2 regions of the Saccharothrix sp. DSM 118769 genome follow, and region 1 is predicted to be linked to the other one. Evidence: riboswitches for the same ligand, from Rfam matches in the RefSeq annotation. Region 1 holds a riboswitch; the other holds the start of a gene.

Region 1 (7,689 bases):
GGCCTGGACGCCCCGGACGCGGTGTTCGTCGGCGGCGGCCTCACCGCGCCCGGTGTCGTCGAGCGCTGCTGGTCGGCGCTGCGGCCCGGCGGCAGGCTCGTCGCCAACGCCGTCACCCTGGAGTCGGAGGCCGTGCTCACCGCGTGGCACGCCCGGCTGGGCGGCGAGCTGACCCGGGTCGAGGTGAGCCGGGCCGCCCCGATCGGCGGCTTCACCGGCTGGCGCCCCCAGCTGCCCGTGACCACGTGGGCCGTGACCAAGCCCGTGACCAAACCCGTGACCAAGCCCGTGACCGAGGAGAACGCGTGACCGTCCACTTCATCGGCGCCGGCCCCGGCGCGGCCGACCTGCTCACCCTGCGCGCCGCCCGGCTCCTCGCCGAGTCCCCGGTGTGCCTGTACGCGGGCGCGCTCGTGCCCGTCGAGGTGCTGGGGCACTGCCCGCCCGGCGCGCGGCTGGTCGACACCGCGGACCTCGACCTCGACCAGATCCTGCGCGAGCTGTCCGACGCCCACGCCGCCGGGCACGACGTGGCCCGCCTGCACTCCGGCGACCCGTCCGTGTTCAGCGCGGTGGCCGAGCAGATGCGCAGGCTGGACGCCCTCGGCATCCCCTACGACGTCACGCCGGGCGTCCCCGCGTTCGCCGCCGCCGCCGCGTCGCTCAAGCGCGAGCTGACCGTGCCGGGCGTGGGCCAGACCGTCGTGCTCACCCGCACGGCCGCCCGCGCCACCCCCATGCCGCCGGGGGAGGACCTGGCGACGCTGGGCGCGTCCGGGGCGACCCTCGTGCTGCACCTGGCCGTGCAGCGGATCACCGAGGTCGTCGCCGACCTGCTGCCGAACTACGGCCCGGACTGCCCGGTCGCCGTGGTGGCGCGGGCGAGCCGCGAGGACGAGGAGGTGCTGCGCGGCACCCTGGCCGACATCGCCGCGCGGGTCGAGGCGGCCGGGATCAGGCGGACGGCGGTGATCGTGGTGGGCCGCGTCCTGGCCGCCGAGGGGTTCCCGGACAGCCACCTGTACTCGACCACCCGGTGCCGGACGGTGACGAGGGGTCGGGCGGGCCGCGCGTGACAGCGGGCCGGGCGTGACAGCGGGCCGGGCGTGACAGCGGGCCGGGCGGGCCGGGCCTGAGGGCGGTTAGGCGCGGCCCACCACCGTGCCCGCCCGGTCGATCACGATCACGTCCACCTCCACCGGGGCGCCGCGCAGCACCTCGTCCGCCGTCGCCTTCGCGCGCACCGCCACCAGGTCGCCCAGCGGCACCCCGGCGGCCTGGGCCAGGTGCAGGGCGCCCAGCGCCGTGTTGGCGCCCCGGACGGCGGCGGCCAGGGCCGGGTCGCCCACCAGAGAGGCCACGAAGCCCAGGTCCACCTGGGAGCGGCCCGAGTGCAGGTCCAGGTGGCCGTGCGCCAGCTTCGACAGCTTGCCGATGCCGCCCGCCACCGTCAGCCTGGGCACCGGGTGGCGGCGCAGGTACTTCAGCACCGCGCCGGCGAAGTCGCCCATGTCCAGCAGCGCGTCCTCGGGCAGGCCGTGCACCTCGGCGGCGACCCGCTCCGACGTGCTGCCGGTGCACCCGGCCACGTGCTCGCGCCCCGCCGCGCGGGCCACGTCCACGCCGCGCCGGATGCTGTCGATCCACGCCGAGCACGAGTACGGCACCACGACGCCCGTCGTGCCCAGGATCGACAGGCCGCCCAGGATGCCCAGCCGCGGGTTCCACGTCCTGCGCGCCAGCTCCTCGCCGTGCTCGACGGAGATCTCCACGACCACGTCCCCGGTGCCGCCGTGCTCCGCCGCCACCCGCGCCACGTGCTCGGTCATCAACCGCCTCGGCACGGGGTTGATCGCGGGCTCGCCGACCGCCAGCGGCAGCCCCGGCTTGGTGACCGTGCCGACGCCCGGCCCCGCGCGGAACACGACGCCGCCGCCGGGCGGGCCGGGGCGCACCGTCGACGAGATCAGCGCGCCGTGCGTCACGTCCGGGTCGTCGCCCGCGTCCTTCACCACCGACGCGGTCGCCGTGCCGCCGGACAGGGACTCGCGGGCCAGCGCGAACGTCGGCGTGCGACCCTTGGGCAGCACGACCCCCACCGGGTCGGGGAACTCGCCGGTGAGCAGCGCCGTGTAGGCCGCGGTCGTCGCGGCCGTGGCGCAGGCGCCGGTCGTCCATCCGTAGCGCAGGGTGCTCACGACGACAGGATGCAACAACGATGGGAACGGTGCTGGTGCTGGGGGGCACGGGGGAGTCCCGCGCGCTCGCCGCCGCCCTCACCGGCACGAGGGTGATCTCCTCGCTCGCCGGCCGGGTGCGCGACCCGAAGCTGCCCGAGGGCGAGGTGCGGATCGGCGGGTTCGGCGGCGTCGACGGGCTGGTCGCCCACCTGCGCGCCGAGCGCGTCGACGCCGTCGTGGACGCCACCCACCCGTTCGCCGACCGCATCACGGCCAACGCCCTCGCCGCGACGACGGCCACCGGCACGCCGTTCCTCGTGCTGCGCCGCCCCGGCTGGCCGCCGCGCCCCGGCTGGGAGTACGTGGGCAGCGTCGCCGAGGCCGCCGAGCGCGTCGCCGGCCGCACGCCGTTCATCACCACCGGGCGGCAGGAGCTGGCGCACTTCCGCGGCGGCGTGGCGCGCACCGTCGACCCGCCCGACCCGCCGGTCCCCGGCGTCACCGTCCTGCTCGACCGCGGTCCGTACGCGGTGGACGACGAGCTGGCGCTGATGCGCGCGCACGGCGTGGACGTGCTCGTCACCAAGGACAGCGGCGGGCCGATGACGGCGGCCAAGCTGGAGGCCGCCGCTCACCTGGGCCTGCCGGTCGTCGTGGTGCGCCGCCCGCCCGCGCCGGACGCGCCGCACGTGGCCACCGTCGCCGAGGCGCTCGACTGGCTCGCCCGCGGTGGCGTCCTCACCCGGGGTAGCGGCGCGGGGTGAACACCGTGCCGCGGTGGGTGAGCGTCGTCTGCGTCGACCCGACCAGCAGCAGGCACCGCATGTCCACGGTGGACGGGTCGAGGTCGGCCAGCCGCAGCACCCGCACGTCCTCCTCCGGTCCGCCGACGTCGCGGCCCACCACCACCGGGGTGTCCGGCGAGCGGTGGCGCAGCAGCAGGTCCCGCGCCGCCTCCACCTGCCACGTGCGGCTGCGCGAGGCCGGGTTGTAGATCGCCAGCACGAGGTCCGCCGCCGCCGCGGCCTCCAGCCGGCCGGCGATCACCTCCCACGGCTTGAGCCGGTCCGACAGCGACACCACGCAGTAGTCGTGCCCCAGCGGCGCGCCCACCCGGCTGGCCACCGCGTGCGCCGCGGTCAGCCCCGGCAGCACGCGCACCGGCACGTCCGCGAACTGCTCCTCCGCCGCGACCTCCAGCACCGCGCTGGCCATCGCGAACACGCCGGGGTCGCCCGAGGACACCACGGCGACCCGCCGGCCCCGCTTGGCGAGGTCCAGCGCGAACGCCGCCCGCTCGGACTCCACCTTGTTGTCCGAGGCGTGCACGCGCTGCCGCGGCGAGGCGTTCACCCGGTTCAGGTACGTCACGTAGCCGACCAGGTCGTCCGCCCCCACCAGCGCCCGGCGCGCCTCCGGCGTCAGCCACTCCGGCCCGGCCGGGCCGAGGCCCACCACGACCACCTCGCCGACGCCCGACGCCGAGACCGACGCCCGCCGCCGGTCCCCGGAGGGCAGCAGCGCCAACGAGAAGTACGGCACCGTGTCCGGGTCCACTTCGGACAGCGGCGCGGTGCGCTGGCCGCCGGTGGTGGCCCGCTCCACGTACCACGCCTCGTCGAGCCGACCGGCCTTCTCCAGCGCCGCCCGCACGTGCGGGAAGGTCCGCCCCAGCTTCATGATCGCCACCGGGTCGCCGCCCGACAGGTGCTCGACCAGCGCGTCGGTGGGCAGCGTGCCCGGCAGCACGGTCAGCACCTCGTCCCGCTCCACCAGCGGCCGGCCGATCACCGCCGCGCCCGCGCTCACCGACGTCACGCCCGGCACCACCTCGGCCGGGTACCGGTGCGCCAGGCGCTTGTGCAGGTGCATGTACGAGCCGTAGAAGAACGGGTCGCCCGCCGCCAGCACGACCACGTCGAGCCCCGCGTCGAGGTGCTTCGCGAGCCGTTCCGCGCACTCCTCGTAGAACCCGTCGATCTCGCCCTGGTAGTCGTCGGAGTCCTCGGTGGTCACCGGGTAGACGAGCTGCTCCTCGACCTGGCCCTCCCGCAGGTAGGGCTCGGCGATCCGCCGCGCCACGCTGCGCCCGTGCCGCGCGCTGTGGAACACCACCACGTCGGCCTCGCGGATGAGCCGCGCCGCCTTCACCGTCACCAGCTCCGGGTCGCCCGGACCCACGCCGACGCCGTACAGCCTGCCCGTCATTCGTCCTCGCTCGCGATCGCGTTGACCGCCGCGGCCGTCATGGCGCTGCCGCCGCGCCGCCCGCGCACGACCAGGTGCTCCAGGCCGAGGTCGTTGGCCACCAGCGCGTCCTTCGACTCGGCCGCCCCGATGAACCCGACCGGCACGCCCAGCACGGCGGCCGGTTTCGGCGCGCCCGCGGCGATCAGGTCGAGCAGGTGGAACAGCGCGGTCGGCGCGTTGCCGATGGCGACCACCGCGCCGTCCAGCCGGTCGCCCCACAGCTCCAGGGCGGCGGCGCTGCGGGTGTTGCCCAGCTCGTCGGCCAGCTCCGGCACGCGCGGGTCGTTCAGCGTGCACAGCACCTCGTTGCCCGCGGGCAGGCGCTTGCGCGTCACGCCCGCCGCGACCATCTGCGCGTCGCACAGGACCGGCGCGCCCGCCAGCAGCGCCTCGCGGGCGTCGCGCACCACGTGCGGCGAGAACGCGACGTCGTCGACCAGGTCGACCATGCCGCAGGCGTGGATCATCCGCACCACGACGCGCGCGACGTCGTCGGGGAACCGGGTCAGGTCCGCCTCGGCGCGGATGGTGGCGAACGAGCGGCGGTAGATCTCCGGCCCGTCCTTGACGTAGTCCTGCTCGGTCACCTGATCTCCTCGTACCCGTCGCCGGTCGCGACGAACTCCACCGCGCCACCGGCCGGCCGCCCGCACCTGCGCGCGCAGCCGGACCAGTGCACGCGCCCCGCGTGCGGGGTGCCGATCCAGCGCGCGACGTCCGCGCGCACGTCGGCCAACGACTTCGCGCACCCCGGCCGGCCGGTGCACGCGCTCACCCCGTGCCACGGCGAGTCGGGGGAGGTGAACAGGCCGCCCGCGTCGCTGCCGGCCGGGAGGACCAGGCCGCGCCACGGCGTCAGCCGCACCGGCGTGCCGGCCAGCAGGCGGGCGTCGAGCCGGCCCAGCGGGACGCCCGCGACCACGACGTCCCCGACCGGACCCGGTGTCGCGGGGATCACAGCGGGGTCGAGGCGGTCGGCCACCGGGACGCCCAGCGCCTCCGTGATCTTCCGCACACCGCCGTCCACTTCGGACAGCCGCCAGGCGGTCCCGCGCAGTTCCCCGAACAGCCGAGCCGCGCGCACCACGGCGCCCACCGGATCGGTCACCCGAAGCCCGGAATCACGCCCCGCCAGGAACAACGCGTCACCGACCAGGCCGATGTCACCCGAAAGCCCGCTCACCGCGTGACCCACCGTGACCAGGAACCGGCCCGGCAGGTCGGCCAGCGACGGTTCGGCCAGCAGCGCGGCGTCGAGCGCGTCCACCAGGTCCTGGTTGTCCTCCAGCGGCGCGGCGACGATGTTGCGCATCCGCTCGTGGGTCGCCGAGGGCAGCAGGCCGGCTTCCCGCAGGCGCGCCCCCAGCTCGTGCTCCGCCCCCGGCGCCAGGCCCCTGATCTGCACGTTCGCCCGCGACGTCAGCTCCAGGAACCCGTCGCCCAGCTCCAGCGCCGCCGCGCGCACCACGTCGAACCGCCGGGCGTCCAGCGTCCCGCCGGGCACCCGCACGCGCGCCAGCCCGCCGTCGGCCGCGACGTGCACGTCGACGGCCCCGGGGCAGGCGTCCGGGCGTTCCCGATCGGAGGACATGGGATGGATGCTAACCGCCGGGTTAGGGTGGCCCCGAACGGCGAAGCAACAGGAGGAAGCCGGTGCGAATCCGGCGCGGTCCCGCCACTGTGACCGGGTGAGCGCCCGGGAGTCAGGAACTCCGCCCAGCCGTCCCCCACGACCTGGGGCGAGGACCCCCGAGGGATGGAGCCCGCACGTGATCCTGCTGCTGTCGACCTCCGACACGGACCTGCTGTCCGCCCGCGCGAGCGGCGCGGACTACCGCCTGGCCAACCCCTCCCGCACCGCCGCGGCCGACCTCCCGGCGCTGGTCGAGGGGGTCGACCTGGTGGTCGTGCGCATCCTCGGCGGTCGCCGGATGTGGGAGGAAGGGCTCGACCACCTCCTCGCGGGCCCGCGCCCCGTCGTCGTGCTCGGCGGCGAGCAGAACCCCGACGCGCCGCTGATGGAGCTGTCCACGGTGCCCGGCGGCGTGTGCGCCGAGGCCCACGCGTACCTGGCGCACGGCGGCCCGGCGAACCTCGCCGAGCTGCACCGCTTCCTGTCCGACACGGTCCTGCTCACCGGCCACGGCTTCGAGCCGCCCGCGCCCGCGCCGAACTGGGGCGTCCTGGAGCGGCCGGAGCCCGCGGGGCCCGCGAACGACGGCCCGACCGTCGCGGTCCTGTACTACCGGGCCCACCACGTCGCCGGGAACACCGCGTTCGTGCACGCCCTGTGCGACGCGGTCGAGGCGAAGGGCGGCCGGCCGCTGCCGATCTTCTGCGCCTCGCTGCGCGCCGCCGAACCGGGGCTGCTCGCCGAGCTGGGCAAGGCGGACGCGCTCGTGGTCACCGTCCTCGCCGCGGGCGGCACGAAGCCCGCCGCCGCGTCCGCCGGCGGTGACGACGACGCGTGGGACGTGGGCGCGCTCGCCGCGCTGGACGTGCCGATCCTCCAGGGGCTCTGCCTCACCTCCAGCCGCGCGCAGTGGGACGACAACGACGACGGCCTCTCCCCGCTGGACACCGCCACGCAGGTGGCGATCCCCGAGTTCGACGGCCGGATCATCACCGTCCCGTTCTCCTTCAAGGAGGTCGACGAGGACGGCCTGACCGTGTACGTGGCCGACGAGGAGCGGGCCGCGCGCGTCGCGGGCATCGCCGTGCGGCACGGGAAGCTGCGGCACGTCCCCAACGCCGACAAGCGGATCGCGATCATGCTGTCGGCCTACCCCACCAAGCACTCCCGCATCGGCAACGCCGTCGGCCTCGACACCCCGGCGAGCGTCGTGCGGCTGCTCCAGGAGCTGCGCGCGGCCGGGTACGACATCGGCGACGAGCTGCCCGGCGTGGACGACCTCGACGGCGACGCGCTCATCCACGCCCTCATCGCGGCCGGCGGGCAGGACGCGGACTGGTTGACCGAGGAGCAGGTCCAGGGCAACCCGGTGCGGCTGCCCGCCGCCCGCTACCGCGAGTGGTACGCCACCCTGCCCGAGGACGCCCGCGCGGGCATGGAGGCGCACTGGGGGCAGGCGCCCGGCACGCTGTTCGTGGACCGCTCGAAGGACCCCGACGGCGAGGTCGTGCTGGCCGCCCTGCGCTCCGGCAACGTCGTGGTGATGGTCCAGCCGCCGCGCGGGTTCGGCGAGAACCCCATCGCGATCTACCACGACCCGGACCTGCCGCCCAGCCACCACTACCT
Region 2 (7,689 bases), 2.5 Mb from region 1:
GGGGTTGGGCAGCCGGGGGTTGGGCCGCCGGTGGCGGGGGTGCGGGCTGCCGGGGCGCCGGCTGCGGGGGAGCGGGCGGCTGGACCGGGGGCGCGGGTGCCGGGGGTGCCGCGCCGGGCTGCTCGCCCGCGCCGAACGCCCAGCCCTCGACGGTGCCGGGGGCCGGGTCGTGCGCGCTCGCCGACCCGCTGCTGTAGACCCACGACCCGCCCGGCCGGGCGTGCCAGTACGACCAGTAGGCGGTGGTCGGCGACGTGCCGACGCACGCGTCGCGGTCCTGCCCGGGCAGGCCGTCGATCCGGCACACGAACCCGGGCTGCCGGGCCGCGAAGGTGAAGCCGAAGCCGGCGGCGGTCAGCGCGGCGGTGCCGGACGCCGGGTCGCCGGCCGCGCAGCCGGTGCGCACGCCGCCGCCCAGGGACCGGAAGTCCACGACCACGGCGACACCGGCGCAGTCGGCCGCCCGCGCCGCCGGGGGAGCGGCGATCGAGGCGAGCACGACGACGCCCCAGGCCGCCAGCGCCCGCCGCCACCGGGACGTCACGTCGACCGCCTGCGCGCCAGCGCCAGCAGGAGCGCGCCGCCGGCCAGCAGCAGCGAGCCGAGCCACACCGCCGGGCCGACCTCCACACCCGTGCGCGCCAGCTCACCGCCGCCGCCCACCACGACCACCGCCGCGGTGGTGGTCGTGGTGGCCGCCGCCGACGTGGTGCCCGGGGCGGACGTGGTGGTCGTCGCCGTGGCGGTGGGCGCGGTGGTGGTGGGCGCCGTGGTGGTGGACGTGGGCGTGGTGCTGGTGGGCGTGCCGGCGCAGTCGAGGACCGGCGCGCCCGGGCGGTCGCCCGCGGTGGACAGGGCGGCGAAGCCGACGCCGGTGACGCCGAGCACGCCCTGCGTCGTGGCGCGCGTCGCGGTGGCCGCGGCGAACCCGGTCCGGTCGAACGCGAACGCGCCCCGGTCGGCCTCCGCGCCCGCGCACCCGACCTGCAACGACGCCAGGAACGCGGCGGCCCGGTCGGCGGCCCGCGCCTCGCCGCCCACCCGCAGCGCCTGAGCGGCGAGGCCGGTGCTGTTGGCGTTGCCCTCGTCGAGGCCCCTCTCGTCGCGGAACCCGCCGCCGGGCTGCTGCGCGTTCACGAGCCAGGTCAGCCCGCCGGCCGCGGCGTCGGCCCGGTCGGCGGCGAGCAGCGCCTGCACGGCCATCGCGGTGGCGTCCACGTGGGACGTGCACGGCGCGGTCGCCAGCAGCAGCGGGAAGCCGCCGTCCGGGCACCGCCCGCCGGCCAGGAAGTCGACGGCGTCCCGCGGCGCGCCGCCCGCGCGGTCCAGCGCGAGCACGGCGAACGCCTGGGAGAAGCCGTTGGAGTAGTCCTGGTAGGCGGTCCGGTCGGTGAACCGGCCGGACGGGGCCTTGAGCGCGGTCAGGCCCGCGACCAGGTCGACGCCGCCGAAGTCGGTCGGGTCCGCGCCGGTCACCGAGGCGAACAGGGCGAGCTTGGCGTGCGCGCCCGCGTACGACTCGGTGGCGGGGGTGTCGAAGTGCAGGTAGTTGGAGATCGTCCCGGGTCGCGCGACCCACGCGCCGACGCGCTCGCCGGTGTCGCTCGCCACGTCGGCGGCGGCGAGCGCGAACGCGGCGTCCAGCGTGAGCCCGGGGTCGGGGTAGCCCGCGCTCTCCAGGTGGTCGCCGTCCACGAGCTGCCGGGTGAGCCAGCCCGCGGCGGTCCCGGCGGGGGTCCCCGGCTCCGCGGCGTGCGCCGGCGCGGGCAGGGCCAGGGCGGCGAGCGCGACGGCGACGGCGGTGGCGGTCCGTCCGAACGGCATGGTCGACCTTTCCGGGGCGCGAGGCGTGGGCGGACCCCGGACAGCCGTCACCGGCTCCCTGGGCTCCGACCCGTTGACCTCGACGGTGTCAGGAGCACGGCGCGCGCGGCAGGTGTTCGGGCTCGTCCCCTCGGGGACCCACCGTTGCGGGTCAGCGCCGGATTCCGACCGGCTTCCCCTGTTCGGGCGCGATTGCCGATCGTCTTGCACCGTTCACGGCGTGTCAATCCGCCTCAGGCGCGATGCTGCTCACCTCGGCGTGCGGTTACCGTCAACCAGTTCAAACCTGGGGAAGAGGGGTGTGGGGATGTCGACTCTGGCGTCGGTGCGCGACGGCTTGGTGGCGTGGGTCGCACGGCGTTCGGCGACGCGGTGGGTGATGGGCAAGATCGGTTCACGGGCGTTGTCGCTGCTCCCGGACGGTGCGCTGGTCCCGCTGAAGCGGGACGGGGTGGTGCCGGTCGCGGAGCTGGAGCGGATGAGGGAGTCCGGGGCGGTGCACCGCCTGCCCGTGCCGTTCGGGGTGCGGCTGTGGTTGGTCACCGGCCAGGACGAGGCCAAGAAAGTGCTTTCCGACACAGGGTCGTTCAGTAACGATTACGCACGCCTCGGCGCGGCGGTCGGCCGCATCGAGCAGTCGCCCGGCGGCCTCGGCTTCGCCGACCCGCCGGACCACACGCGCCTGCGCAAGCTGCTCACCCCCGAGTTCACCATGCGCCGGCTGGCCCGCCTCGTGCCGCGCATCGACGAGATCGTCACGCAGCGGCTCGACGCCATGGAGGCCGCGCCCGGTCCGGTGGACCTGGTCAAGGAGTTCGCGCTGCCGATCCCGTCGCTGACGATCTGCGAGCTGCTCGGCGTGCCCTACGAGGACCGCGAGCGGTTCCAGCAGCTCGCCGCCGCCCGGTTCGACCTGTTCGGAGGCGCGGGCCAGGCCCTGGGCGCGATCTCCGAGTCGCTGAAGTACATGCAGGAGATCGTGGAGCGGGAGCGCCGCGCCCCCGGCGACGGCCTCATCGGCATGATCATCCGCCAGCACGGCGACGACGTGAGCGACGAGGAGCTGGCCGGCCTGGCCGACGGCGTGCTCACCGGCGGGTTCGACACCACCGCCTCCACGCTCGCGCTCGGCGCGATCGTGCTGCTGCGCGACGAGGCGGCGCGGGCGTCCATGCGCGACGACGACGCCGCCGTCGGGCCGCTCGTGGAGGAGCTGCTGCGGCACCTGAGCGTGGTGCAGGTCGCGTTCCCGCGCTTCGCCCGGCACCCCCTCCAGGTCGGTGACCAGCGGATCGAGGAGGGCGACGTGCTCGTGGTGTCGCTGTCGGCGGCCAACCGCGAGGGCACGCCCGACTTCAACCCCGCCGGCGGCCCCACGTCGCACCTGGCGTTCGGCTACGGCGCGCACCGCTGCGTCGGCGCCGGGCTGGCCCGGATGGAGCTGCGCGCGGCCTACCCCGCGCTGCTGCGCCGGTTCCCGAACCTGCGCCTGGCCGACGACCGCCCCGCGTTCCGCACCGCGTCGATCGTGCACGGGGTGGACGAGCTGCTGGTCCACACCCGCTGACCCCCCGTCGGCGGCGGCCCCGGGGTCGCCGCCGACGCTTCGGCACCGCGCACGTCGTGCGCCCTCGACCGTGAAGCTCCGCTTAACCGTCCTTGAGCAGGTTTCACTTTTCTTGAAGGGTGCCGCGCGGGACGGTGGTCCCGTGACCGGACGAAGCGCCCTGCGCCTGGGAACCATGGCCCTGCTGTGGGGCTCGGCGTTCCTGTGGATCGAACTGGCCCTGACCGGGTTCGCGCCCGCCGGGATCGCCACGGCCCGGTGCGCCCTCGGCTCGGCCGTGCTGCTGGTCCTGGCCCGCCGCTCCCGGCAGCGGCTGCCGCGCGGCCTGTGGGGGCACCTCGCCGTGGCCGCGCTGTTCTGCAACGCCGTGCCGTTCCTGCTGTTCGGCATCGGCCAGCAGGGCGTCGACTCGGGCACGGCCGGCGCCCTCAACGCCACCACGCCCCTGTGGTCGCTGGTCATCGGGCTGCTGCTGGGCACCGAGCGCCGCACCACCCCGGTCCGCGTGCTCGGCCTCCTCCTCGGCTTCGGCGGCGTGCTGCTCATCTTCGCGCCGTGGCGGGAGGGCCTGACCGGGTGGAGCGCGCTCGCCCTCGTGGGCGCCGCCGCGAGCTACGCCGTGGCGTTCGCGTACATGGGGCGCACGCTCGTCGGCCACGGCGCGCCGCTGGCCGTGTCCGCCGCGCAGCTCGGCGTCGCCACCGGGCTCTCCGCGCTCGCGCTGCCCTTCGACCGCACCCCCGCCACGCCGAACGCGACGGCCGTCGCGGCGCTCGTCGTGCTGGGGGTCTTCGCGACCGGCGTCACGTTCGTCCTCAACTACCGGATCATCGAGGACGAGGGCGCGACCAGCGCCGCCACCGTCGGCTACCTGCTGCCCGTGGTGTCCGTCGCGCTCGGCGCGGTCGTCCTCGGCGAACCGCTGACCGCCCGCGTCGTCCTCGGGGTGCTGGTGGTGCTCACGGGCGTCGCCATGACCCGGACGACCGCGACCAGGACGCCGCCCGGGGGACGTGCGCCCCGGCGCCGGTTCGCCGACGCCCCCGGAGTTCCGCTCGACCGCCGCCCGACGAGGTGCGGCGGGGCGTCCGGCCAATCGTGACCGCTCGCGCAGCAGACCCACCCCGTGGTGGGGGGTCTTCCGGCAGCACGTCGGACATGATGCGCGGGTCGTCGAGCGGTTCGGCTGCCGTCGAGCGCCTCCTGGACCAGGCGGGCGGTGAGGTCACGTGTGCCGCGGTTCCCGCTTGTACAGGCGCTTCGACCACAGGTAGCCGATGAGCGCGATGCCGAGGCACCAGGCGACCCCGACGATCCAGTCGCTGGTCACCGGCCGGCCGAGGAACAGGTTGCGCAGCGTGTCGATGACGGGGGTGAAGGGGTCGTGCTCGGACAACCAGCGCAGGCCCGGAGCCATCGACGCCGCCGGCACGAACGCGCTCGACAGGAACGGCAGCGCCTGCAGGAACATCGGCAGGTTGCTCGCCGAGTCGACGGTCTTCGCGGCGAGCCCCATGCCGACCGACACCCACGACAGGGCCAGGCTCACGAGCACCAGCAGGCCGAGAGCGGCCAGCCAACCCGGCACTCCCGCGCTGGGGCGGAAACCGATCAGCAGCGCGACGGCGATGACCAGGACGGTGCTGACCATGGCCTGGACCACGCTGCCCACGACGTGTCCGGTCAGGACGGACGCGCGGGAGATGTCCATGGTCCGGAACCTGTTGACGATCCCCTTGGTCATGTCGACCGCGACACCGATGGACGTCCCCATCGCGCCCACCGTCATGCCGAGCAGGATGATGCCGGGGGTGAGGTAGTCGACGTAGTCGATGCCCTGCGCCGCGCCGACCAGGCCGTTGCCCATCGTGCCGCCGAAGGCGAAGACGAAGAGCAGCATCAGCGCCACGGGCGAGACCACGGACGCGATCGGCGCCGACGGGTTGCGGGTGGCGTGGCGCAGGTTGCGCCGCAGCATCGTGGAGGAGTCGTTCAGGGAGAGGGCGAGCGAGGTCATCGGACCGCCTCCTGCTGGTCTTCGCCCCGCGCGGGTGCGGAGGTCAGGCTGATGAACACGTCGTCGAGGTCCGGGGCCTGCACCGACAGGCCGGCTGCCGTGAGGGAGGCCCGGTCGAGCTGTTCCACGACGCGCCGCACCGAGTCGAAGTCGCCCTCGCTCACCACGCGGAGGCTGAGGGTCTCCTCGTCGACGTTCGTGGCGCCCAACGCCTTCGCCGCCGCCGCCAGCTGCTCGGAGTTCTCGAAGGTGAGCCGGATGCCGTTGCCGGGCACCAGGCGCTTGAGCTCCGTCGCGGTGCCCTCTGCCGCGAACCTGCCCTGGTGGAGCACCGCGATCCGGTCGGCCAGCGTGTCCGCCTCCTCCAGGTACTGCGTGGTGAGGAAGATCGTGACGCCGCTGGAGGCCAGGGCCCTGATGCTCTCCCACGTGGTGCGCCGGCTGCGCGGGTCCAGGCCGGTGGTCGGCTCGTCGAGGAAGATGACCTTCGGTGAGCCGACGAGGGTCATGGCGAGGTCGAGCTTGCGGCGCATCCCGCCCGAGTAGGTGCCGACGAGCTTCTTGGCGTCGGCGTCCGTCAGCTCGAACCGCGCCAGCAGTTCCGCGGTTCGCTCCCGGCCCCGCTGCCGCGGCAGTCGGTGCAGGTCGCACATCAGCGCCATGTTCTCCTCGCCGGTGAGCAGTTCGTCCACCGCCGTGGACTGGCCGGTGACCCCGATCGCGGCGCGGACGGCGTCCGGCTCCCGCTGCACGTCGTGGCCCGCGACGTGGATCGTCCCGGCGTCCGGTCGGATCAGCGTGGACAGGATCTGCACGATGGTCGTCTTGCCGGCGCCGTTCGGACCGAGCAGCGCCCAGATGCGCCCGGACGGGACTTCGAAGTCGATCCCGTCCACGACCAGGTTGTCGCCGTACGACTTGCGCAGTCCCCTCACCGCGATTGCCGGCGGGCTGGTTGACGTCATTCCTCGTCCTTCCTGCTCCGTGACGCGGGTGCCGATCGCCGGGCACGCCGAAGAGCGGCGTTGTCGCCGGCGCCGGTGTTGACCGTGGAGCGGTGGGGTGCGGCGTCAGCTCCGGGTAGCGCTGCCGGGATTCGTGGACCGGTGGATCATCACGTCGCCCTGGCGGGTCCTGATCCGCACCTTGACCACGTCGTCGCGGTCCGCGGGGCTCTCCAGGGAGTCCAGCGAGTTGCGCACGGAGCCGTTCCTGCTCCGGGCGTCCACCCAGGCCGCCACGCCCTCGCCGATCCCGATCTCGACCTCCCCGGAGCCGGTCAGGAGCTCGACCTCCCCGGTGGTCGCGCGGCCGACCCGGATGTCGCCGCTCGCGCTCTTGGCGGTGAGGCCCGTCCCGACGCGGTCCACGGTGATGTCGCCGCCGGCCGTGCTGAGGTGCAGTTCGCCGTCGCCGTCGCCGATCCGGATGGCGCCACCGACGACCTTGACGATGGCGCTGTCACCGGTCCGGCGCACCTGCGCAACCTGGAGGACGAGCGGACGGGGAACCCCGGGAGGGCGTGGTGCGCCGGTGGTAGGGTCGCCGCTCGTGGTGGAGGCTTCGCGGCAGGCCGGGGCCGGCCCGGTGGCGGCCACCCGGCCACACGGGACACGATGAGGGTGATCTGATTACCGTGTCCACCTCGGTCCTGATTCCCGTGGCGGTGGTGATGTGGCTCGCCCTGGCCGCGCGCTACTACCTGAAGATGCCGGCGAACCGCCGTGTCGTCTCCGCGCTCGTCGCGCTGGCCACCCCGGCGGTCGGGGTCGGCGCGGCCTTGCTCAGAGGGCTTCCGGTCGGATGGGCGTTCGGGTGCGCGGCCGTCGCCACCGCCATCCCGTGGCTGGCCACGAACTTCAAACCCGAGTTGATGGTCGACGCCGCGCGCGAGTTCGGCGAGGACGTCGCGGAGGAGCAGGAAGACGCTTCGCAGAAGTACCAACTGCGGGCGGTGCTGTTGGTGTTCCTGGTCGTGCTCGTGTGGGCGGTGGTCTTCTGGGACGACATCCCGGTGTGACCGAGCGGCTTCGCCGGCGGTGACTCCTCCGAACCCGGAGGTTCCGGGGGTCGGCTCGGGGTGTCAGCCGACCTCGTCGCGGACGGCGGTGTCGAGGTCGGTGGCGGTCAGGCCGAAGGTGTCGGCCGTCTCCGTCGCGTCCACGTGGAACGGTGCGTACCACTGGTAGTCCATCTCCGCGACCTCGCGGGCGATCGGTACGACCAGTCCGGCCGCGCGCATCACGAAGCGCGGTAGCCGGATCAGCCTGATCGGTGATCG

What was found. Region 1 has a riboswitch for cobalamin ahead of cobN (cobaltochelatase subunit CobN). Riboswitches for the same ligand answer to the same signal wherever they lie in the genome.
Region 2: it holds a riboswitch for cobalamin, as region 1 does, so the genes downstream of both, ACRAKJ_RS20515 (peptidase) here and cobN (cobaltochelatase subunit CobN) in region 1, are expected to answer to the same signal.

The regions. Positions count from the first base shown of each region.
Region 1 covers NZ_CP193627.1:2,233,727-2,241,415, forward strand. The annotation lists gene cbiE (precorrin-6y C5,15-methyltransferase (decarboxylating) subunit CbiE) at 1-309, shown strand, start outside; gene cobM (precorrin-4 C(11)-methyltransferase) at 306-1,076, shown strand; gene ACRAKJ_RS10545 (cobalt-precorrin-5B (C(1))-methyltransferase) at 1,143-2,198, opposite strand; gene ACRAKJ_RS10550 (cobalt-precorrin-6A reductase) at 2,219-2,944, shown strand; gene ACRAKJ_RS10555 (precorrin-2 C(20)-methyltransferase) at 2,919-4,388, opposite strand; gene ACRAKJ_RS10560 (precorrin-8X methylmutase) at 4,385-5,017, opposite strand; gene ACRAKJ_RS10565 (hypothetical protein) at 5,014-6,021, opposite strand; cobalamin riboswitch at 6,030-6,164, shown strand; gene cobN (cobaltochelatase subunit CobN) at 6,200-7,689, shown strand, end outside.
Region 2 covers NZ_CP193627.1:4,724,276-4,731,964, forward strand. The annotation lists gene ACRAKJ_RS20510 (hypothetical protein) at 1-544, opposite strand, end outside; gene ACRAKJ_RS20515 (peptidase) at 541-1,824, opposite strand; cobalamin riboswitch at 1,915-2,053, opposite strand; gene ACRAKJ_RS20520 (cytochrome P450) at 2,132-3,391, shown strand; gene ACRAKJ_RS20525 (EamA family transporter) at 3,567-4,493, shown strand; gene ACRAKJ_RS20530 (ABC transporter permease) at 4,617-5,408, opposite strand; gene ACRAKJ_RS20535 (ATP-binding cassette domain-containing protein) at 5,405-6,373, opposite strand; gene ACRAKJ_RS20540 (DUF4097 family beta strand repeat-containing protein) at 6,479-6,886, opposite strand; gene ACRAKJ_RS20545 (hypothetical protein) at 7,045-7,428, shown strand; gene ACRAKJ_RS20550 (NAD-dependent epimerase/dehydratase family protein) at 7,492-7,689, opposite strand, start outside.